Regions from separate parts of the Streptomyces sp. NBC_00376 genome, predicted to be linked through region 1. Evidence: riboswitches for the same ligand, from Rfam matches in the RefSeq annotation. Region 1 holds a riboswitch; each other region holds the start of a gene.

Region 1 (7,706 bases):
CTCGACCAGCAGCGGTTCTGCGAAGACCCCGGCGGGCCAGGGCGTCGCGGCGGCCGGCTCGTACACATGGGTCAGCGCCAGATCGACCTCGCCGGCGGCCACCGCCGCCACCCCCTGGGGCGGTTCGTACTCGGTGACCGCCAGCTCCACATCCGGGTGGGCACGCCGGAAGGCGCTCAGCACCGGTGGCAGCAGATGGATGCCCGCCGTGGTGAACGTGCCGACCCGCAGGCGTCCGCCGGACAGTCCGGAGAGGCGGGCCAGCTCATGGCGGGCCTGGTCCATCTCGTCGAGGACGCGCCGGGCGCGTCCGGCCAGCAGTTCGCCCGCGGCCGTGAGCCGGGCCCCTCGGTGGTGACGTACCAGCAGTGCGGCGCCCGCCTCCCGCTCCAGCTTGGCGAGCTGCTGGGAGAGGGCCGGCGCGGTGTAGCCCAGACGTGCGGCGGCCCGGGTGATCGATCCGGCCTCCGCGACCGCCACCAGCGCCGCCAGCCGTGTCGGGTCGTACATTAAGCGTTCCTTTTGGCAGACCCAGAAGATTCCAAGTACATGCTAAAGGCTCTGTCGGGTCAGGGTGGACCCATGGACGCACAACTGATCGCCTTCGCCGGGGTCGCCGCAGGAATGGTCGCGCTGCCGGGCGCGGACTTCACCGTCGTTGTACGCAATGCGCTCGCCTCCCGGAGCGCGGGGGTGGCCAGCGCGCTGGGCGTGGCCGGCGGCCTGCTGGTGCACACCGCCCTGGCCGTCGCCGGGCTCGCCGCGGTGCTCGTGGCGGTGCCCGCCCTGTTGCGTACCGTCCAGCTGCTCGGCGGGGTCTATGTCCTGTACCTCGGCATCAGCGCCCTGCGCGCGGCCCGGCGCCGCGCCCCGGACGGGGACGGTCCCGAGGACCGGCCCGCGGACCGGGGACGCGTGCGCGCGCTGCGGCAGGGCTTCTTGACCAATGCGCTCAATCCCAAGGCGCCGGTGCTCTTCCTCAGCCTGCTGCCGCAGTTCGTCCCCGACGGGCAGCCGCCGCTGCCCAGGACCCTGCTGCTCGCGGCGATCGTCGTCGCGATGGCGCTGGTCTGGTTCCCGGCGGTGGCGCTCCTCGTGGACCGGCTGGGGCGGTGGCTGCGCCGGCCGCGCACCGCGCGCGCCATCGAGGGTGGCAGCGGCGCGGCGCTCACCGCGCTGGGGCTGGTGCTGGTGACCGGCCCGCTGCCGCACTGAGCGCGGGAGGGGCGACGGCCCCGGCCCGCCGGACGGGCCCCGCCTCAGCGGACCCGGCCGTAGTAGACGCTCTTGGTCCAGATCTTCTCCAGCCGCACCACGGAGCCGGTCCTCGGCGAGTGCCAGATCTTGCCCTTACCGGCATAGATCCCCACGTGGTAGACGCTGCGGCCGTAGTGGAAGAAGACCAGATCGCCGCGTTTGCGGTGCGAGGCCGAGATGTGCCGCGTCCGGTTGTACTGCTGCTGGGCCGTGCGGGGAAGCCTCTTGCCCGCCTTCTTGAACGAATAGAGCGTCAGCCCCGAGCAGTCGAAGCGGTTCGGGCCGGTGGCCCCCCAACCGTAGGGCGACCCCTTCTTCGATGCCGCGATCTTGAGCGCCTTCATCGACAGCGTCGCCGCCTGGGCGTCCGTCGCGGCGCCCGGGGCGAACATGGTGCCGCCGACGGCGGCGAGTGTGAGAACCGAGGCCGTACCGGCCCGGACGAGCAGAGACGGGACATGAACCTGCGCAGTCATGCGCAACCCTTCGTCAGCCGCCTGTGAAGGATGACCTGTCGGGTTCGGGCTGGCGAAGTTGCCCGGCCGCGTTCGGCGGCTTCACCCCGAGGGTCGACCGGTGTTCAGGTCGACCCGTTGTGCTCGGGTCCTCCACTCCTGCCGATCCACTTCTGTCGACCAGGCATCCGGACGGCGGCAGGACTCGGCGTCCGCCCGGACCGCCCCGCCGCGGTGGCGGGGGCTTGTCGTCCCAGGGATCTTGACTTACCGGCTGCCGGATTTCCGAGCTTGAACAGGGATTTGTGAGGCTCCTCACGACTGATCCGTTCGGGTGGGCATGGTGATTTTTGACGCTCCGCCGGTGATCCGGAAGGGGTTCGTACCAGGCACGGAAGGCAGGATTCCGCTCACTGTTCACGCGCGAAACGCAAGTTGAATGGTCCCTCGGGAGAGGGACTTCCTACGCCGAACGAGCGAGGATTTTCGGTGAGGCCGTCGGGCGTGTCGAGTACGGGAGTTGGGTGAAGGGCCGCCGGACGGCGAGGCAGGGGGAGTTGGGCGGGCCCCGCCGCCGGCACGCGGGCGCGGGAGTCGGTCAACTGCCCGGTGCAGGGGGTACGGTGACGCGTCCGGCCCGCCGTTCCCCGTCCAGCACGCGCAGCGCCCGGGCGAGCGTGGCGGCGTGGATGTGTGCCTCGCCGCGCTCGTGCATCAAGGCGAGGGCGTCCCGCAGCGCCCGTGACCGCGCCACGAGTGCCTGTGCGGCGCGCAGTGCGCCATAGGTGTCGCTGCCTCGGGCCGGGTTGATCCGGCCTACCTGGTCGAGGACTTCGAGGTAGTGGTCGATGAACTCCCCCTCGGCGCGGGTCAGTGCGGGCAGGGGTGGGAACTCCGGTGGCCGCATCGGGCGTTCACCTCGCGCCGTGCGGCGGGAGTGAGGAATTCCGGCTCTCCAGGACGTGGTCCACCAGCCCGTACGCCTTGGCGCCCGCCGCGTCGAGGATGAGGTCGCGTTCGGTGTCGGCGGTGATCTGCCCCTCGGTGCGGCCCGTGTGACGGGTCAACAGTGCGGTGAGCATCGCGCGGACCCGCTCCAGTTCCCGCGCCTCGATCTCCAGGTCGGACGGCCGGCCCCGCACCGGCTCGGTGAGCTCGGGCTGCCGCACGACGACCCGCGCGCCGGGCAGTGCGTGCCGCCGGCCGGGAGCGCCAGCGGCGAGCAGTGCGGAGGCGCAGGAACCGGCCTGGCCGAGACAGTAGGTCTCCACCTCGCAATCGAGGTACTGCATCGTGTCGTAGATCGCGGACATGGCCCCGAACGAGCCGCCGGGCGAGTTGATGTAGAGCGATACGGGCCGGTCCGGGGCGTCGTGCTCCAGGTACATGAGCTGCGCGATCAGATCGCCGGCCGCGGCGTCGTCGACCGGGGTGCCGAGGAAGACGATCCGTTCGGAGAGCAGCTTGGAGTACGGGTCGAGGGTGCGGGTCCCGTTGGATGTGCGCTCGGTGAACTCGGGCAGTACGTGACGGGCGGTGGGTTGGAACAGCATGGCGATGCCTTTCCTCCGGGGGCTGCACGGGGTCTGTACGGGCGCTGCACGGGGCCGCACCGGTTTCCGTGAAAAATGTACAGGACGTACAGAAGGTTAGGATGGAGGAATGATCCTGGTGATCCACTAAAAGTCCCAGGTAAGAGGCTGTTTTAGCCGTTCGCTGAGGGCGGATATCTCACAATCTCTCTAAGCGTCTTGATCATCAGGCGCCTCGACCCGCCGGGTGCCCCGCAGCACTGCATGGCTGGTACGCGGCGGAACGCGCAGCGGTCGCTTCGTGCAGCTGCCTGTGACACGACTCGAGCGCGGCCTGCTCGTCGAGGAATCCGAGCAGCGGGCGCTGCCGCACTCACACCGCGCGCACCGGGGCACCTCGCGAGGCGGCGGCTGCCAGGGCTTGGTCCAGGGCGACGCGGGCCGGCGGGCTTGACGACGAGGTCGCTGCCGAAGTGGTCGAGCGAGCGATGAGCTGGCCGGTCGCGTGGTCGAGCGTGTCGCACAGACACCTCATGTCCGCGAGACCTTCAATCGCGCGCGGGCCGAGAGGATTCGTGAGGCCCGGGAAGAGACGGCCCCCGGGTGCCTCGGTTCCGTGCTTTCGGTCGTGCGGTGCATGCTTCTCCGAGGTCGGCGAGTCAGCCCCGCTTCCTTGTGCGCCGCCGTGCGTGCCGTCCGCCGTGTTCTGAGCCATCGTCGACCTCCGTCACTCCGGTTGGATGCCGCGCCTGCTCCGCCTGAGCCCCACCGGATGACTACGCGTTGTGCATCGCCGGGACCGTCGCTGGGTTCTCTGCGAGGGACTCCGCAGATTCCACGGCTATCGCCCCGAGTGCCGGTGCCGGCATGGAAACCTCCGTGTCGGGCACGTCGTTCAGTCGTGGGCGACGACGGCGACGGGTGCCGGGGAGCGGTGGATCACCGCGTGGGCGATCGGGTCGATGTGGCTTCCCAGGGGGACCAGCGGATACAGCGGCCGACGACCACGAGATCCGCGTCGGCGAGCGATGCTCAGTACCTGTGGATCACTCGTGACGGAAGGAGGCGTACCTTCCCGATGGATCGATCGGTAGGTCATCGAGCAAGGTCGACGTTGCCGCGTCGGCCGGGAAGGCGCGCCCGTGCTCACGGTAGTCAACGAGAACGGCGCCAGGCCGAGTGGCAGTTCGCTGTTGGATGAGGTTGTTCGGGAAGGCGCTCGGCGGATGTTGGCCGTCGCACGGGAGGCCGAAGCCAACGCGTATGGCTGAGTTGGCCGATGAGCGCGACTGCAGGGGGCGACGTCTGGTGGTCCGCAACGGCTATCACCAGCCCCGGCAGGTCACCACCGCGGCCGGCGTGGTCGAGATGAAGGCGCCGCGGGTGAACGACAAGCGCGTCGGCGAACAGACCGGTGAGCGTAAGCGGTTCTCTTCAGCGATCCTGCCTCCGTGGTGCCGCAAGTCCCCGAAGATCAGCGAGGTGTTGACCCTGCTCTACTTGCATGGCCTGTCCTCTGGCGACTTCGTGCCCGCTCTGGAGCAGTTCCTCGGCTCCTCCGCCGGGCTCTCGGCGACGACGGTCACCCGGCTGACGGCGCAGTGGCAGGCCGACCACGCCGGCTTCAAGGACCGCGATTCGTCCGAGGTCGACTACGTGTACGTGTGGACCGACGGCATCCACCTCAACGTCCGCCTGGAGGAGGCCAAGGCGTGCGTGCTGGTGCTCATCGGGGCCCGGGCTGACGGCTCCAAGGAGCCGGTCGCGCTCAAGGACGGCTACCGCGAGTCCGCCGAGTCGTGGGCTGACCTGCTGCGGGACTGCGCCCGCACGGGCATGCGAGCCCCGGTGCTCGCGGTCGGGGAGGGCGCCCTGGGCTTCTGGAAGGCTCTGGCCGAGCTATTCCCCGCCACCCGCGAGCAACGGTGTTGGGTTCACAAGACCGCAAATGTCCTGGACGCCATGCCGAAATCCGCGCAGCCCGGCGCGAAGAAGGCCATCCAGGACATCTACAACGCCGAGGGCCACGACCACACCGAGGCGGCGGTCAGGACGTTCGCCCAGCTCTATGGCGCGAAGTTCCCCAAGACGGTCAAGAAGATCACCGACGACCAGGATCAGTTGCTGGCGTTCTACGACTTCCCGGCCGAGCACTGGATCCACCTGCGGACCACGAATCCCATTGAGTCGATCTTTTCCACCGTCCGGCTGCGGACCAAGGTCACCCGCGGCGCCGGCTCCCGCACCGCCGCCCTGGCCATGGTCTTCGAACTCGTCGAGTCCGCCCAGCAACGGTGGCGGGCCGTGAACGCACCCCACCTCGTCGCCCTCGTCCGCGCCGAAGCCCGCTTCGAACGCGGCCAGTTCGTCGAACGCCCCGAGGCGGTCGCGGCATGAGCACCCTCAAGCCCCAGGCCATCAGTACCAGGAGGCTGGACCTGCTGCCGCTGCACGTCGAGCACGCCGAGGAGATGGCCGCAGTGCTGTCCGATCCGGCCCTGCACACCTTCATCGGCGGCACTCCGGACACCCCGCAAGCCCTACGCTCGCGCTACCAGCGCATGACCGCAGGCTCCCCCGATCCGGCCATCTCCTGGCTGAACTGGGTGATCCGGCTCCGTGACAAGTCCCGCCTGACCGGCACAGTCCAGGCGACGGTCAGCCCCTCTGGCCACGGCCCCATTGCCGAGGTCGCGTGGGTGGTGGGCACCCTGTGGCAAGGAAGCGGCATCGCCACCGAGGCAGCCCGAGGACTCGTCGATTGGCTCAGTCGGCAGCCGGTACACAGCGTCATCGCCCACATCCACCCTGAACATCGGGCATCCGCTGCCGTCGCTACTGCCGCAGGCCTCGCACCCACCGACGAATGGCACGACGGCGAGATCCGATGGCACCGGATTATCAGGCGATAACTTCAACGATCCACAGGTATTGACTATTACTCGCGTCGGCGGTGCAGTGGACCAACTGCTCTCCGGGAGAGCCCACAAGTGCCTGCTCGACGACGTCCAGCGACGGGCACTTCTGCCGCCAGGGCATCAGCAGTTAGGCAAGCGCGCGGTCGACTTTCGCGTCCGTCTCCTGGCGGACCCCTGATCGAACAGGGGATCCTGGGCCACTACCGAGGGAAGTGGCCAACCGTGCACGATCCACAGTACGCAGTCACGCCGTACGGCTTCGTCGAAGGCGAAAGCCGGCAGCGCGTCGCAGGGCTGATGGACGTCGACACCGACGACCAGGTCACGATAGGGGTCAGTACGGGGGCGGTGGCTCGTCGTCCGGCCGATTGGTCGCCCGCACGAGGATGACCGGCCGCTCGATGCCACTGATCGTGGCTATGTCAAACGAGTGGATGAAGAACACCATGGTGCGGCTGAGCCCACGCGAGCCGAGCACCAGCAGGTCCGCCTCGCTCGCCTCGGCGGACAGGGCCGCTGGGGGGGCGTGCGGAGAGCCGCCCGGTGGTCATGTCGAGCCCGGGATGGCGCCCCCGCAGGTCGTTTGCGACCTCGGTGAGCATGCGGTCGGACCCACGTTCCTGCGTCTCGAAGCTGCTCACCCGGCATGGCGACGGATACGGGCCAGTCCTCGGCGTGGATGAGGCGCAGCGGCAGGCTGCGCAACGCGGCCTCATCTGCTGCCCATGACGCTGCCCAGCGGCTTTCGGGCGAGCCATCCAAGACGGGGCATGGTGCGGACCTTAGGGGTTGTCGTGCAAGAACGACTGCACGAGCCAGGCCAGCACGGGATCCAGCAGGCCAGGGTCAGGCGCGCGGCTTCGGGCCCTGAAGACGCACAGGCGCCGGATACGGACGATCCGGATGCGGAGCCTCTTCGGCTGATGTCCCAGGCCCGTGGCCGACCCGCGCTACGGAACAAGGCCGCAAGGGGCACACCAGCGGGACCTTTCGGCCCAAGTGCGCAACCTGCCGCTGACGCAGCCTGGGGGTGTGGACACGGTCGGCACCGTGCGGAGCAACCGCGGCGGCCGGAACCTGGGAGGACACCGATGAACAGCACCTTTCTCCACGGACTGCCGGCGGAGGGCCAGGACCATGATGGCTTGCTCGCACGAGGTCTCGTTCCCCGCAGGGACACGGATCTTCAACGAGGGCGACCCCGCCGACCGGTTCTGGATCATCCGCGCCGGCGCCGGCACGCTCGACCTCCAGGCACACGGAGGCCGCGCCGCCACGGTGGAGACGCTGGGCCACGGCGATCTGCTCGGCTGGTCCTGGCTGGTCCCCCCGTATGCCTGGCGACTGGGGGCTGAGGTACAGCCTGGTACGGGCCCGCGAGTTCGACGCGAATGCCGTACACGAGCTGTGCGAAGTGGATCCCGCATTCGGCCTCGCACTGACCCGCCGCGTCCTGGAAGTGGTCACACACCGGCTACAAGCCACCCGGATCCGGCTCCTCGATCTCTACACACCCCATGGCAGCGGAGTGACGTAGGTCCCAC
Region 2 (7,706 bases), 7.0 Mb from region 1:
AGCGCGTAGATCACCGAGCGGCCCCGGCGCTCGCCCGTGACCAGGCCGAGGTTGCGCAGCAGCCGCAACTGGTGGGAGCAGGCGGACTGCTCCATGCCGACCGCGTCGGCGAGCTCCGTCGCGGGGCAGGGGCCCTCCTGGAGGCGCGCCAGAATGCGGAGCCGGGACGGCGTGGCGAGGGCCTGAAGGGTGGACGCCACCTCGGTGGCCCCCACCACGTCGAGGCGCTCGCGCGCGGTGGCAGCGGTCTTCGCGTCAACTCCGTGGCCCATGCCCTCATCCTACGGAGATGTATACATGAATGAGTGTTCATGTGATCCTGTATGGTGCGGAGGCCGAACCACTCCGCCCTCTCGCGTGAAGGATCACGCCCATGTCTTCCACCCTCACCCGCCCGGTCGCGCCCGCCGGCCCGGTCCGAACGGGGGGCCCTGGGCGGCGCACCCGGATCCTGGCCCTCCCGGAGGCCCGCTGGGCCGCTGCCGCGCTGCTGCTGTTCCTGGTCGCGCTGCCCCTGCAACTGCTCGGTGCCCCGTGGTGGACATGGGGCCCGCTGTACGCGCTGACGTACGTCACGGGCGGCTGGGAGCCGGGCTGGGAAGGGCTGAAGGCGCTCAGGGAGAAGACGCTCGACGTCGACCTGCTGATGGTCGTCGCGGCTCTCGGCGCGGCGGCGATCGGACAGGTGCTGGACGGCGCCCTGCTGATCGTCATCTTCGCGACCTCGGGCGCCCTGGAGGCGTTCGCCACCGCGCGGACGGCGGACTCGGTACGCGGACTGCTCGACCTGGCACCCGCCAGGGCCACCCGGCTCGGCGAAGCGGGTGCCGAAGAGACCGTGCCCACCGAGGAGTTGACGGTCGGGGACGTGATCCTGGTACGCCCCGGCGAACGCGTCGGGGCCGACGGCCGGGTGCTCGACGGGGCGAGCGAGGTGGACCAGGCAACCATCACCGGTGAGCCGCTGCCAGTGGCCAAGGAGCCCGGCGACGAGGTCTTCGCGGGAACCCTGAACGGCACCGGGGCGCTGCGGGTGACCGTGGAGCGCGACCCGTCCGATTCGGTGATCGCCCGGATCGTCGCCATGGTCGAGGAGGCATCGGGGACGAAGGCCCCCACCCAGCTGTTCATCGAGAAGGTCGAACAGCGGTACTCGATCGGCATGGTGGCCGCCACCATCGCCCTGTTCGCCGTGCCCCTGGCCTTCGGCGCGGCACTGCAGCCGACACTGCTCCGGGCGATGACCTTCATGATCGTGGCCTCGCCGTGCGCCGTGGTGCTGGCCACGATGCCGCCGCTGCTGTCCGCGATCGCCAACGCCGGACGGCACGGGGTGCTCATCAAGTCCGCCGTGGTGATGGAACGTCTCGGTCCGGTCGACGCCGTCGCACTCGACAAGACCGGCACCCTGACCGAAGGCACCCCACGCGTCACCGACATCCGTCCACTCGTGTCCTCGGGCCTGACCGAGGACGCCCTGCTCACGCTGGCGGCGGCCGCCGAGCATCCCAGCGAACACCCCCTCGCCCGCGCGGTCACCGAAGCCGCCCGGACCCGCGGTCTCGCCCTGCCGCCGGTGGCGGACTTCACCTCCGCCCCGGGCACCGGCGTCACCGCCACCGTCGACGGCCGCACGGTCGCCGTCGGCAGCCCGGCCCGCCTGCTGGACGTTCGTACCGGCGAGGCCGAGGCCGGGGCCGCCGCCGAACTCGCCGTACAACTGGAGGAGGACGGCCGCACCGCCGCCCTCGTCGTGCTCGACGGCACACCCGTGGGCGTCCTGGGCATCGCCGACCGGCTGCGCACCGACGCCCGGTCCACCGTCGCCCGCCTCACTCGACTCACCGGCGGCACACCGGTGCTGGTCACCGGGGACAACCCTCGTGCCGCCGCCCGTCTGGCCGCCGAGGTCGGCATCGATGACGTCCGGGCCGGTCTGCTGCCGCAGGACAAGGTGCACGCGGTCAAGGCGATGGAAAGCGCCGGGCGGAAGGTGCTGGTGGTCGGGGACGGCGTGAACGACGCCCCGGCCCTGGCCGCGGCCCACACGGGCATCGCCATGGGCAGGGCCGGCTCCGACCTGGCCCTGGAGACCGCCGACGCCGTCGTCGTCCGCGACGAACTCGCCACCGTCCCCACCGCCGTGGCGCTCTCGCGGCGGTGCCGCCGCCTCGTCGTGCAGAACCTGGTGATCGCGGCCGTCTTCATCACCGGCCTCGTCATCTGGGACCTGGCCGGCACGCTGCCGCTCCCGCTGGGTGTCGCCGGGCACGAGGGTTCCACCGTCATCGTCGGCCTCAACGGCCTTCGCCTGCTCCGCGACGCCGCCTGGACGCGCGCCGAGCGCGAACGCTGAACCCGGGGCAGGCGGGGCAGTACGGAACGGGAAACCCGGTGGGGGTATCGTCGGGCATGCACCGCAGGACCCGTCGACCTGTACGACCACCCGTACGAGCGAGCAATCGAGGCAGCCGTGTATCGCGGACGGACACGCACACCGGGAGCGTCCCGGCTGCTCGTGCTCCGTGCCGTCCTGCTCGGGCTGTTCCTCATGCACGGAGCACCCGCGAGCGCCGCGGAGGGCTGCCACGACGCGGTGACCGTCACGGCGGCCGCACCCGCGCCAGGGTCCATGCAGGCGACCGCCGGCCACGCGGCCATGGAGGCCGGGCACGGTTCCGCTCAGGCGGCTGCCGCCATGCCCGCGATGAACGGCGAGTCGTGCGTATTCACCCATGCCCGTGACCGGGTGCTGCCGCTGCTGATGTCGCTGGGCCTGGCGCTCGTGGCGGTTCAGACACTCGCCGGGCGCCGTACGGCCGTACGCGGACCGGCCCGGCGGGGACCGCCCTTGGCCGGCAGGGGGCTGCTGCTCCAGGTGTGCATCGCGCGGACGTGACAGGGATCCGCCGGTCCACGGCCCTTCGAGGCCGGACCGGTTGGACGAACCTGCCCCATTCGCGCGCCACGGACGTGGCGCACCCACCTGGAAAGAATTTCTGATGTCCGCTTCCCGCTGCTCCGCCGCCCGCCGCCGCACCCGCGCGGCCGCCGGCACCGTCGCCGCCCTCGTTCTGGCACTGACCGCCTGTGGCTCCTCCGACGGCTCGAAGTCCGACGGTTCGTCCATGCCCGGCATGGACCACGGCTCGGCCGGTGCCTCCGCACCGGCCACCCCCGGCGCCGAGTTCAACGATGCCGACGCGAAGTTCGCGCAGCAGATGATCCCGCACCACCAGCAGGCCATCGAGATGGCGAAGCTGGCCGACGGCCGCGCCGCCGACCCCGAGATCAAGAAGCTGGCCACCGCGATCGAGAAGGCCCAGGACCCCGAGATCGACACGATGAAGGGCTGGTTGACGTCGTGGGGCAAGCCGCTGCCCTCGTCCTCGTCCTCGATGGGTGACATGCCCGGGATGGATCACGGCTCGGACGGCTCGGCAATGCCCGGAATGATGTCCGGCAAGGACATGAGCGATCTGGCGGCCGCCAAGGGCAAGGACTTCGACAAGAAGTTCGCCCAGCTCATGATCGGGCACCACCAGGGCGCCGTCACCATGGCCGAGGACGAGCAGAAGAACGGCGACAACGCCGAGGCGAAGAAGCTCGCCGGTGCCGTCGTCACGGCCCAGACCGCCGAGATCGAGCAGATGAACAAGATCATCGACAGGCTCTGACCCCGGCAGGGGTGCGGGCCGCCGGCGTACGAAGGCTCGCACCCCTTTTCCCGGTCCGGCCGGTACGGGCACGTCCCAGCGACCGCAGTTCGGCCGGCGGCCCTCCGGCGCCGCTGCCGGACTTGCGGCCAGGAGGTAGTCGACCCGCCGACAGCGCGGTTAGCGTGACCGCATGGATCGTGACGAACAGTTGCTTCACGCCTCGTCGTTCGGCGCGGCGGCGGTCGCGTACGCCGAGCACCGCCCGGTTCGGCTCCCCGGAGCAGACCGGGTTCCCGCACGGGCAGCACCGCACCGCCGACTCCCGCGTCGCGACCGTCGCGACGCGGGCGGGGCTGCTCGTCATGCCGGAAGCGGAGCGAGAGGCCTTGCTGGGCCGGATCCGTGCCTTCCTCGCAAGCAGACCCGAGACCGCCCGCGGCGAGTTCACCCTCCCGATGCTGACCGGCGTGCTGCGCGTCCGGCGGCTGTGAGGCGCACGAGGCCGACAGCCCGGGCATCAACCGATCGGGCCGCGTAGCAGTTCGGCCACCTCCTCCGCGCCGGTCTCCCGCAGCTCCTCCCCGACCAGCAGCCACCTGGTGACACCGACCGATTCGAGGAAGGCCAGGTCGTGACTGGCGATCAGCAGCGCGCCCTCGTAGGAGTCGAGCGCACCGGTCAGCTGCCGCACACTGGCGATGTCGAGGTTGTTGGTCGGCTCGTCCAGCATCAGCAACTGCGGGGCCGGTGCGGCGAGCATCGTCGCCGCGAGGGCGGCACGGAAGCGTTCGCCGCCCGACAGTGTGCCCGCCGGCTGTTCCGCGCGCTTGCCCTGGAAGAGGAAGCGCGCGAGCTGGGCGCGGATGTGGTTGTCGGTGACCCCGGGCGCCATCCGGGCCACGTTCGCCGCGACGCTCAGTCCGTCGTCCAGCACATCGAGCCGCTGCGGCAGGAACCGCACCGGTACGAAGGTCCTGGCATCGCCGGACAACGGGGCCAGCTCACCGGTGAGCGTGCGCAGCAGCGTCGTCTTGCCGGCGCCGTTGCGGCCGACGAGCGCGATGCGCTCCGGCCCGTTCACCTGGAGGGTGCCCTCGCGCAGCCTGCCGAACCGCGGGCGCAGCCCGTTCAGGCGCAGCACGGTGCGCCCGGTGGGCACCGCCGTGTGCGGGAGGCTCACGCGGATCTCGGCGTCGTCGCGGATCGCGTCGGCGGCCTCCTCCCGGCGTTCGCGCGCCTCGTCGAGACGCTCCTCGTGGACGCCGCGAAGCCTGCCCGCCGACTCCTGTGCCGATCGCTTCCGGCGGCCTGCCAGGATCTTCGGGAGGCCGCCCTCGGCCTCCGCCTTCCGGCCGTTCCTCTGGCGCCGGGCCAGCTTCACCTGTGTCTCCTCCAGTTCACGCTTCTGGCGGCGCACATCGGCCTCCGCGGCGCGCAACATCCGCCCCGCGGCCTCCTGCTCGGCGGCCACGGCCTCCTCGTACGCCGACCAGCCGCCGCCGTACCAGTTCACCGAACCGGTGCGCAGTTCGGCGATGCGGTCGACGCGCTCCAGCAGTTCCCGGTCGTGGCTGACCACGACCAGTACGCCCGAGCGCCAGGAGTCGACGGCTTCGTAGAGCCTGCGGCGCGCGAACACATCGAGGTTGTTGGTGGGCTCGTCCAGGAGCAGGACGTCGGGGCGCTCCAGCAGCAGCGCGGCCAGCCGGAGCAGGACGGTCTCCCCTCCGGACAACTGCCCCACGGTGCGGTCCAGTTCGATGCCGCCGAGGCCGAGCGACCCCAGTGTCGCCAGGGCCCGTTCCTCGACGTCCCAGTCGTCGCCGATCGTCTCGAAGTGCTTCTCGTCGACGTCCCCGGCCTCGATGGCGCGCAGCGCGTCACGCCGCTCGGCGATGCCCAGGGCCCGGTCCACCCGCAGCGTGGTGTCGAGGGTGATGTTCTGCGGAAGGTGGGCGAGGCTGCCGCCGACGGTCACTGCCCCCTGGGACGGGCGCAGTTGACCGGCGAGCAGCCGCAGCAGGGTGGACTTGCCGGCGCCGTTGGTGCCGACGAGCCCGACGCGCCCCCGGCCGATGCTGAGCGAGAGCCCGTCGAAGACGGTGGTGCCGTCCGGCCACCGGAAGGCCAGGGCCGAGCAGGTGAGGGAGGCGTGGGGGGTGGTGGGTGTCGCCATGGTGTTCCTCGCATTCGCAAGCGCAGTGAAGGGGGCTTCGTATGCGAGCACCACGCGGCGACCGGGGAGCGGAGGGAGATGCGGCGGTCCTGAAGATCGAGGGACGGCTCATGCACCGAGGTCGCATCCACGCGGGGTCACGGGCAGTGCGAAGCACTGCTACTGCGTGACGGGCGCACGGGCAAAGCCGTACGGCGTGATGTTCGCGAACCTCAGATGCGCAACGTCCACCTCAATCGGAGACAACAGGACATCAAAACTGTAACGACCGGGGGGCGGAAAGGCAATGTCACCGGGCCTCGGCGGCCGCTGGGCGAAATGCCCGCTTTTGTGAATTCGTGGCGCGAGTCACGTTCGGCCCGCGGGATGCTGTGCCTCATGGATCGGTTCCCTTTCCGCGCAAGGGGAGCGGGTCGTGCGGTGTGAGGTGGATTACCGAAATTCCCGTTAATCGATCTTGTGGGTGAATTGCATTCGGAAATTGGGGTCTTGTCCCGTTCGGCTCTTCTCGCCTACGGTCACCGTCAATCCGGACGGAACGCCGAATCCTGCCGCTGTCCGGCCATCCGACCACCCATGCACGGCAGGAGCGGGGGACCCAGGTAAGCCGCCGGTCCGGAATCCGGAACGGCTCGGGGTGAAGCCGCGCTCGTGTGCGGCCAGGCATCTCCAGCCTGAACCCGACAGCTCACCTCGCAGGCGACGGAGAGGAATCCACCATGTCCGCAACGGGTACGTACCGCCGTCGCAAGTCCACCCCGCTGACCCGCGGTTTCATCGCCGTGGGCACGGGCGCCGCCGCTCTCCTGCTGCCGCTGCTCGGCGCCCACACCGCCTCGGCGGCTCCGGCGCAGTCCGCCGGCGTCGCCGCACCGGCAGCGCAGTACGCCAACGATCTGGACGGCTGGATCAAGGAGTCGCTGGCCGTCATGGCCGAGCACAACATCCCGGGCAGCTACAACAGCATCCACCGCAACATCATGCGCGAGTCGTCCGGCAACCCCCGGGCCATCAACAACTGGGACTCGAACGCCGCCGCCGGGACGCCGTCCAAGGGTCTCCTCCAGATCATCGATCCGACGTTCCGGGCCTACCACGTGCCCGGGACCTCGATGGACAGCTACGACCCGGTCGCCAACATCACGGCGGCGTGCAACTACGCGGCCGCCAGGTACGGCTCCATCGACAACGTCTTCGGGGCCTACTGACGTACGCGACACCGCTGCCGCACGGCCGGGTGCTCCGTCCCGAGGTCAGCCCGGCCTCGGGGGTGTCCAGTCGGCGTGGCAGAGGATCGTGCGGATCGTGACACGGGACGGTGCGAGACGCATCGCCGCGTTGCGCAGCGCGACGGCCGCCGGGTGGGACAGCTGTTGGCCCATCCGGCCGGCCTGCCGCGCGGCCCGCGCGACCGACTGGCTGCGGGGCCGACGCTCCGCGTCGTAGCGGCCGAGCGCCGACTCGACGGTCGCTTCGCCGGACAGCGCGGCGGCCAGTGTCGCCGCGTCCTCCAGTGCCTGGCAGGCCCCCTGGCCGAGATTCGGGGTCATGGCGTGCACCACCTCCGCGTACTTCCGCACCCGTCAGGCCCTGCTCACCGCGCTCGTCAGACGGCTCGTCGCGCACGACCAGGCGGAACTCCAGGCGGCCGGCGAGCGGGCGCCGGTGATGCGCGACGCCGGTGAACTGACGGACGGGCTCGCCGGTTTCGTCGAGCGGCGGCTGACGGGAGCGGGGCGGCAGCGGTCGCTCGCCCGCTACGCGTGCGCGGTCGAGAGCATGCGCCACCCGGAGCTGCGCGAGATTCTTGTGCCGCGGGAGAACGCGGCTCGTGACGCCGTGCGGGCTTTCCTGCGTGCGCGGGGGGTGGC
Region 3 (7,706 bases), 6.5 Mb from region 1:
GGCCGGTTCACCGAGGCCGTACGGACGGTGACGCGGGCGGCGTCCGCTGCCGGTGCCGAACTGCTCGACGACCCCGGTGATGTCGCGGTCCTCTTCGACAAGCGGCTCTGCCATGGGGTACTGGACGGGGCCGGGGTGCCGGTCCCGGCGTCACCGACCTCGGGGGCCGCGGCACCCGAGGTGCGGGACTGGGCGGACGTACGCGAGCGGATGGCGGACCGCGGCATGTCCAGGGTCTTCGTGAAGCTCGCGCACGGCTCGTCCGCCTCGGGGGTCCTGGCCGTGGAGACGGCCGGGCCGGGCCGCATCAGGGCCACCACCTCGGTGGAGCGCGACGCATCCGGCCGGCTCTTCAACTCCCTGCGGGTACGCCGCATCACGACGGAGCCGGAGATCGCGGCGGTCGTCGACGCGCTCGCACCCGACGGGCTGCACATCGAGCGCTGGCTGCCCAAGGCCACCCGGCACGGCCGGGCGACGGACCTTCGGGTCGTGGTGGTGGACGGCCGGGCCACCCACGCCGTGGTGCGCACCAGCCACTCCCCCATGACCAATCTTCATCTCGGCGGCGAGCGTGGAGATCTCGACGCCGTCCGCGCGGCCGTCGAGGCGGCGGGCGGCAGTTGGAGCAAGGCCCTGGCCGTGTGCGAACGGGCCGCGGCGTGCTTCCCGGACACCCTGTGCGTGGGAGTCGATCTGCTGCCCGCGACCGGCTGGCGGCGCTTCGCCGTCGGCGAGGTCAACGCCTTCGGCGATCTGCTGCCGCGCCTGACCGGGCTCCCCGGCAGCGGCGCCGAGGGACTGGACACGTACGCGGCGCAGGTCGCCGCCGTACAGAACAGAGCAAGGAACCACCGTGCAACCGCCACCGCCTGACACCACCCCTGACACCGCTCCCGCGGACGCCCTGAACCCGGACACGAATGAACCGGACATGAGCGGGATCGTGGGCAGCCACGATCTGCTGCTCGTCACCCTCGACACACTGCGCCACGACGTGGCGGTGGAGCTCGCCGCCGAAGGACGCATTCCGCATCTGGCGCGTCATCTGCCGGGCGGTGTCTGGGAGAAGCGGCATGCGCCGGGAAGCTTCACCTACGCCTCCCACCAGGCGATCTTCGCGGGATTCCTGCCGACGCCGGCCGGCCCCGGACCGCACCCCCGGCTGTTCGCGGCGCGTTTCGCGGGCAGTGAGTCCACCGCCTCCGGCACCTTCGTCTACGACACGCCGGATCTGCTCTCCGGCCTCGCCGAGGTGGGCTACCGCACGGTGTGCATCGGCGGTGTCGGCTTCTTCAACCGGCAGCCGCCGCTCGGTTCCGTACTGCCGGACATGTTCCAGGAGAGCCACTGGGAGCCGGAGTTCGGCGTGGCGTCCCCCACCTCCTTCGAGGCCCAGGTGACCCGTGCCGAGAAGGTCGTCGCCGGACTCCCGGCGGAGCAGCGGCTGTTCCTCTTCGTCAATGTGTCCGCTCTGCACCAGCCCAACTGGTTCCACCGACCGGGGGCCACCCGCGAGGCGGGCGACTCCCGCGCCACCCACGCCGCCGCCCTGGAGTACGTCGACGCCCACATCGGCAGGCTCTTCGCCGCCGCGAGCAGTCGCCGCCGCTGCTTCGCCATCGTCTGCTCGGATCACGGCACGGCGTACGGGGACGATGGATACACCGGGCACCGGCTCGGTCACGAGTCCGTCTGGACCGTTCCGTACGCGCACTTCTTCCTGGAACCGGGGGCCACCGCACCATGAGCCGCACCACGACCGCCGCACCGGCCGTCCGGCCGTACCAGAGCTATGTGTACGCCTACCCGCACAAGACCGCATACCGGCCGCTCGCCGACCGGCCGGGGCTGCGCGAGCTGTGGGCGGCCGAGCGCAAGGACGCGCTCTCGCTCTACCTGCACATCCCGTTCTGCGAGGTCCGCTGCGGCTTCTGCAATCTGTTCACCCGGATCGGTGCCCCCGGCGAGCTGACGACCCGGTACCTCGACGCGCTGGACCGGCAGGCCGCCGCGGTCCGGGACGCGCTGGGCGACGACGGTCCGGTGCGGTTCGCCGCGGCGGCGTTCGGCGGGGGTACGCCCACGTTCCTGACCGCGGCGGAGCTGGAGCGGCTCTGCGACATCGCGGAGAAACGGATGGGCGCCGACCTGCGGTCCGTTCCGCTCTCGGTCGAGACGTCGCCGTCGACCGCGACGGCCGACCGGCTGGGCGTCCTCGCCGACCGCGGGACGACCAGGATCAGCATCGGGGTGCAGAGCTTCGTCGAGGCCGAGGCGCGGGCCGCCGTGCGCCCGCAGCGCCGTGCCGATGTGGAGGCGGCGCTGGACCGGATACGTGAAGCCCGCATCCCGGTCCTCAACATCGACCTGATCTACGGCATCGACGGGCAGACCGAGGAGAGCTGGCGCACCTCGCTGGACGCGGCGCTCGGCTGGCGGCCGGAGGAGCTGTACCTCTATCCGCTGTACGTGCGCCCCCTGACCGGACTGGGCCGGCTCGGTGCCGACAGCGAGGCCGCGGCGGACGCGGCCTGGGACGAGCTGCGGCTGCGGCTGTACCGCGCGGGCCGGGACCACGTCCTGGCCCATGGCTACGAGCAGGTGTCGATGCGGATGTTCCGACGCGCCGACGCCCCGCGGACGGACGGGCCCGACGACTACGCCTGCCAGACCGACGGCATGATCGGCCTGGGGTGCGGCGCCCGTTCGTACACCACGAAGCTGCACTACTCCTTCGACTACGCGGTGGAGATGCGGGAGGTGCGGGCGATCATCGACGGCTACACCGCCGCCGAGGACTTCTCGCACGCGGAGGTCGGACGGTACGTCGACGGCGACGAGGCACGCCGGCGCCACCTGCTTCAGTCGGTGCTCCAGGCCGAGGGGCTGCCACTGGCCGACTACCGGGAGCGGTTCGGCACCTCACCGGCCGACGACTTCCCGCTCGAGCTGGCCCGGTTCGAGGCGCGCGGCTGGCTCGACGCGTCGGCCGTGGCGTCCGGACGGCTGCGGCTCTCCCCCGAGGGCCTGGCCCACTCCGACGCACTGGGCCCGGAACTCTTCTCCCCCGAGGTGCGCGCCGCGATGGCCGCGTACGAACTGAAGTGAGCGCGTCGATGGACCTGACGATCCTCTACCGCGGGCCGCTCTCCTCGTGCGACTACGACTGTCCGTACTGCCCGTTCGCCAAGCGGCGCGACAGCCGGGAGCAGCTGCGCGCCGACCGGGCCGCACTGGAGCGGTTCACGGCGTGGGCCGCGGCGCAGACCGGTGACCGGATCTCGGTCCTGTTCACGCCGTGGGGCGAGGGCCTGGTCCGCTCCTGGTACCGCCGTGCCCTGGTCGAGCTGGCGCAGCTGCCGCACATTCGCCGGGTCGCGATCCAGACCAACATCAGCAGCCGTACGGGGTGGCTGGCCGAGGCCGGTGGGGCGGGCCGCGAGAAGATCGCGCTGTGGTGCACGTACCACCCGGGGCAGACGCCGCACGAGCGGTTCCTCGACAAATGCCGGGAGCTGACCGCGCTCGGCATCCGCCACAGCGTCGGTGTGGTCGGGCTCGACGACCACCTCGACGAGGCGCGACGGCTGCGCGCAGAGCTGCCGGACGAGGTCTATCTCTGGGTGAACGCCGCGGAGGGGCACACGTACACGGACGAGGAGGCGGACCGCTGGACGGCCATCGACCCGCTCTTCCCGTACAGCCGGCATCCGCACCGGTCGGCCGGGCTGCCCTGCCGGACCGGTGAGTCGGTCATCTCGGTGGACGGTGACGGCACCGTGCGCCGCTGTCATTTCGTACCGGCGGAGCTGGGCAATCTCTACGACGGGAGCTACCGGCGGGCGCTCGGTCCGCGGGCCTGTCCGCTGGCGGTCTGCGACTGCCACATCGGGTACGTGCACCTGGAGACGCTTCCGCTGTACGACGTCTTCGCGGGCGGTGTGCTGGAGCGGATCCCGGCGGCTGTGGTGCCGTCGCTCGCCGGACCCGCCTGAGGCTCAGGCGGGTCCGGCGGGCGACGGCACCACGGACCCGGACCGCCGTCTAGAGCGGCAGGAGGTCCGGGCGCTTCGCTTCGACGTGGTCGCCGGAGGACTCGCCGCGCAGCCGCCGGCCGATCCACGGAACCAGGTACTCACGCGCCCAGTGGATGTCGTCGCGCCGTACTTCGAGGGTGCCGCGCTGTGCCTGCGGGGGCCATTCCTGGTCGGGGTCGGCCGGTACGTCGATGCCGAGGACCTGGGCGGCGCGCAGCGCGACCCTGGTGTGTCCCTCGGGCGACAGGTGGAGCCGGTCGTCGTCCCAGGCACGCCGGTCCTGGACGGACCGCAGCGACCACAGGTCCAGGACCGGGCAGTCGTAGCGGTCGGCGATGGCCCGCACATGGGCGGTGTAGGTGGCGATCTTGCCGCGCAGATGGCGCAGCACGGGAACGCCGCGGGTGTCGAAGCCGGTGGTGACCATGACCGTGCCGACCGCCCCGGTCAGCTCGGCGACCGCGCGCTCGAAGCGCTCGGCCACGTCGTCGGGGTCGGTGCCCGGCCGGATGATGTCGTTGCCGCCCGCGCAGAAGCTCACCAGGTCGGGTGCGAGCTCCTTGGCGCGCGGCACCTGCTCCTCGACGATCTGGTCGAGGAGGCGTCCGCGTACGGCGAGATTGGCGTATCTGAAATTCCCGTGCGCGGAGCCTTCCGCGCCCGTCGTATCGGGGTCCGGGAGCTGGTCCGCGAGAAGTACCGCGAATCGGTCCGCCCAGCCGACGAAGGTCCCGTCCGGGCCGGGGTCGCCGACTCCCTCGGTGAAGCTGTCGCCGATCGCCGCGTACGACCCGATGACGCCCTGTCGGTTGTTGACGCCACGTTGGTTTTTTCTCGAATCGTCTGCCACAAACGCTTATCCTGCACCGCCGAATGTGACCTACGCGACCGTAATAAAGGGTTGACGGGTGGTGAGATAGACCACCCGGTCAGTTTTTGGTAAAGGGGGAATAAGCAGAAGGGGCGGTGCGCCGCCGCGCACCGCCCCTTCCGTGTTGCTCAGGTCATGCTTTGTCGCTCAGCTGCCCGGCCGTTCGGCTCAGACGTAGATGCCGTGCGAGGCCAGGAAGGCGATCGGGTCGATGTCCGAGCCGTACGCCGGGCCCGTGCGGACCTCGAAGTGCAGGTGCGGGCCGGTGACGTTGCCGGTGGCGCCGGAGAGGCCGACCTGCTGGCCGGTGCTCACGGCCTGGCCCGCCGAGACGGAGATGGAGGACAGGTGGCCGTACTGCGAGTAGTGGCCGTCGGCGTGCTTGACGACGACCTGGTTGCCGTACGCGCCGCCCCAGCCCGCGGCGACGACGGTGCCGGAGGTGATGGACTTGACGCTCGTGCCGGTGCCGACGGGGAAGTCGATGCCGGTGTGGCTGCCGCTGGACCAGTTGGAGCCGGAGGCGCGGTAGTTGGTGGTGTGATTGCCGGGGACCGGGTGGACGTAACCGGAGCCGGTGTTCTGGGTGACGGCCGGGGCGGAGGCCGGGGCCTTGGACTCCGGGGCGGCGGCGGAGGACTTGGCCGGGGCGGACTTCTCGACGACCACCGAGGGCGCCTTCGACGGGAGGGCCGAGCCGGTGCCGGCGCCGGTGGGCGCGGCGTTGCCGGAGGCCTTGACGCCGAGGGTCAGCTTCATGCCAGGGAAGATCAGGCTGGGGTCCTCGCCGACGACCGTGCGGTTGTCCTGGTACAGCTTCTGCCAGCCGCCCTTGATCTGGTGCTCGGCGGCGATCTTCGACAGGTAGTCGCCGGAGACGACGGAGTACGTCGTGGTGGCGGCCTGCTTCTGCGCGGCCGGGGCGGCGTGCGTGGCGGCAGCCGACTGCGGCGCGGCGGCCGGGGCGGCCTGCTCCGCGGCCTGGGCACCGGTGGCGCCGAGCAGCGGCAGTGCGACGACGGCGCCGCCGGCGCTCACCGCGGCGACGCCACGGGCGATCGTGCTGATCTTCGAACGACGGTGCTTACCCGATATGGGCATGGCGTGTTTCCTCTCCGGCGCCTGCGAGGTGAGCTGTCGGGTTCGGGCTGGAGATGCCCGGCCGCGCTGAGCGCGACTTCACCCCGAGCCGGCCGGATTTCTCCGGTCGGCGGCTTACCTGGTTCCCCCGCTCCTGCCACGCGATGAGTGGATGTGAATTCCGGACGGCGGCAGGATTAGGCGGTCCGACCGGATTGACGGTGACCGTAAGCGAGTCGGGATGACGAGAACAAGCCACGGGTTCCACACGGGAATCCGCGCCGGGGAAATCGGCGCGGAATTCCGGTCACACTCCGTGGATTAAGGATCTTGGCTTTCCGCGCGGCGCACGGATTACCCGACTCTCCCGTCGCCACACACCGTCACGGATATGATCCCGCTCACGAGGCATCCCCCATGTCCCTTATAAGCAGGCCATGTTCGGGCATATGCCCCTATTACGGACATATGCCTCTCATCATCCCCGTCGGAGCCTCAGCACCCGGGCGTCGAGATCACCCCGGAGCCCGGTGTGCAGCCCCTGGTGCAGCAGTGCCGAACCGTGGTGCACCGCCCCCGTGTCCAGGCAGGTGTACGTCGCCGCGGGGTCGAGCCCGCGCAGCCGCAGTACCGGGGGCCGCTCCCCGTACCGCTGCGCCTCCAACCACATCAGGACCACTGCGTCGTCCCCATGGACGTACTGGACCGCGCTCAGTGAGCCGCGCGGCGCACGCAGCCGGTACTGCTCGCCCTGCTGCACGACCGGCCGGATCTCCTTGTAGAGGTCCACCCAGGTCCGCGCCTCCGCCAGCTCCGCCTCGCTCCACTCGGTGAGGTCCCCACCGACCCCGAGCACACCGGCCATCGCGCTCACGAAACGGAAGCGCAGCGAGCTGACCCTGCCGTTGAGCTGGTCGTTCGGGCTGTCGGTGACCCAGGCGGCCATCACCCGGGCCGGGTGGAGGTGCCCGAAGCCCTCCTGGATGGCGAGACGGTCGAGCGGGTCGGTGTTGTCGGAGGTCCACACCTGGTCCGTACGGGACAGGATCCCCAGGTCGATCCGGCCCCCGCCGCCCGAGCAGGACTCGAACGCGACCGCGGGATGCGCGGCCCTGAGCCGGTCGATCAGCGCGTACAGGGCGTCCACATGCTCGATCCACAGCTTCTGCGGGTACCCCTCGCCCGGCCAGCCCGCGTCGGTGAAGCAGCGGTTGAAATCCCATTTCACATAGTCGACCGGAGTTTCGGTGAGCAGTGTGTCCAGCTGTTCCCAGAGATATGCCTGCACATCGGGGCGGGCCAGATTGAGCACCAGCTGGTTGCGGTACTCCGTCCGCACCCGCCCGGGGAAGTGCTGAACCCAGTCGGGATGCGCGCGATAGAGATCACTGTCGGCATTGACCATTTCCGGCTCGACCCAGATACCGAACTGCATACCGAGCCCGTGCACTTCGTCGGCGAGCGGCTTCAGCCCGCCGGGGAAGCGGTCCGGATTCGGTGTCCAGTCACCGAGCCCGGCCCGGTCGCTGGTCCGCTGCCCGAACCACGCGTCGTCCACGACGAACAGCTCGACGCCCATCGCCGCGGCCCGCTCGGCAAGGGCCCGCTGCTGGTCCAGCGAGATGTCGAAGCCCGTCGCCTCCCAGGAGTTGTAGAGCACCGGCCGCAGGTTCGCCGCGTCCGGGATCACATGGGCCAGCTGCCAGGCGTGCCAG

The links. A riboswitch is a leader RNA that binds a small molecule or an ion and turns the genes downstream of it on or off. The one in region 1 is predicted to bind cyclic di-AMP.
Region 2: another riboswitch for cyclic di-AMP. It lies ahead of OG842_RS02950 (transglycosylase SLT domain-containing protein); the one in region 1 lies ahead of OG842_RS34280 (C40 family peptidase).
Region 3: another riboswitch for cyclic di-AMP. It lies ahead of OG842_RS05420 (M23 family metallopeptidase); the one in region 1 lies ahead of OG842_RS34280 (C40 family peptidase).

The regions. Positions count from the first base shown of each region.
Region 1 covers NZ_CP107960.1:7,630,972-7,638,677, forward strand. The annotation lists gene OG842_RS34270 (LysR family transcriptional regulator) at 1-510, opposite strand, end outside; gene OG842_RS34275 (LysE family translocator) at 583-1,215, shown strand; gene OG842_RS34280 (C40 family peptidase) at 1,260-1,733, opposite strand; cyclic di-AMP (ydaO/yuaA leader) riboswitch at 1,737-1,909, opposite strand; gene OG842_RS34285 (hypothetical protein) at 2,311-2,619, opposite strand; gene OG842_RS34290 (ATP-dependent Clp protease proteolytic subunit) at 2,627-3,262, opposite strand; partial or broken gene OG842_RS34295 (IS256 family transposase) at 4,387-5,641, shown strand; gene OG842_RS34300 (GNAT family N-acetyltransferase) at 5,638-6,156, shown strand; gene OG842_RS34305 (hypothetical protein) at 6,497-6,640, opposite strand; partial or broken gene OG842_RS34310 (cyclic nucleotide-binding domain-containing protein) at 7,300-7,699, shown strand.
Region 2 covers NZ_CP107960.1:620,027-627,732, reverse strand. The annotation lists gene OG842_RS02980 (ArsR/SmtB family transcription factor) at 1-272, opposite strand, end outside; gene OG842_RS02975 (heavy metal translocating P-type ATPase) at 374-2,356, shown strand; gene OG842_RS02970 (hypothetical protein) at 2,519-2,899, shown strand; gene OG842_RS02965 (DUF305 domain-containing protein) at 3,003-3,677, shown strand; gene OG842_RS02960 (hypothetical protein) at 3,842-4,150, shown strand; gene OG842_RS02955 (ABC-F family ATP-binding cassette domain-containing protein) at 4,177-5,835, opposite strand; cyclic di-AMP (ydaO/yuaA leader) riboswitch at 6,397-6,552, shown strand; gene OG842_RS02950 (transglycosylase SLT domain-containing protein) at 6,555-7,043, shown strand; partial or broken gene OG842_RS02945 (FAD-dependent monooxygenase) at 7,089-7,394, opposite strand; gene OG842_RS02940 (TetR/AcrR family transcriptional regulator) at 7,384-7,706, shown strand, end outside.
Region 3 covers NZ_CP107960.1:1,173,263-1,180,968, forward strand. The annotation lists gene OG842_RS05395 (STM4014 family protein) at 1-876, shown strand, start outside; gene OG842_RS05400 (STM4013/SEN3800 family hydrolase) at 935-1,750, shown strand; gene OG842_RS05405 (STM4012 family radical SAM protein) at 1,747-3,111, shown strand; gene OG842_RS05410 (STM4011 family radical SAM protein) at 3,120-3,998, shown strand; gene OG842_RS05415 (SGNH/GDSL hydrolase family protein) at 4,048-4,890, opposite strand; gene OG842_RS05420 (M23 family metallopeptidase) at 5,080-6,012, opposite strand; cyclic di-AMP (ydaO/yuaA leader) riboswitch at 6,016-6,172, opposite strand; gene OG842_RS05425 (alpha-galactosidase) at 6,470-7,706, opposite strand, start outside.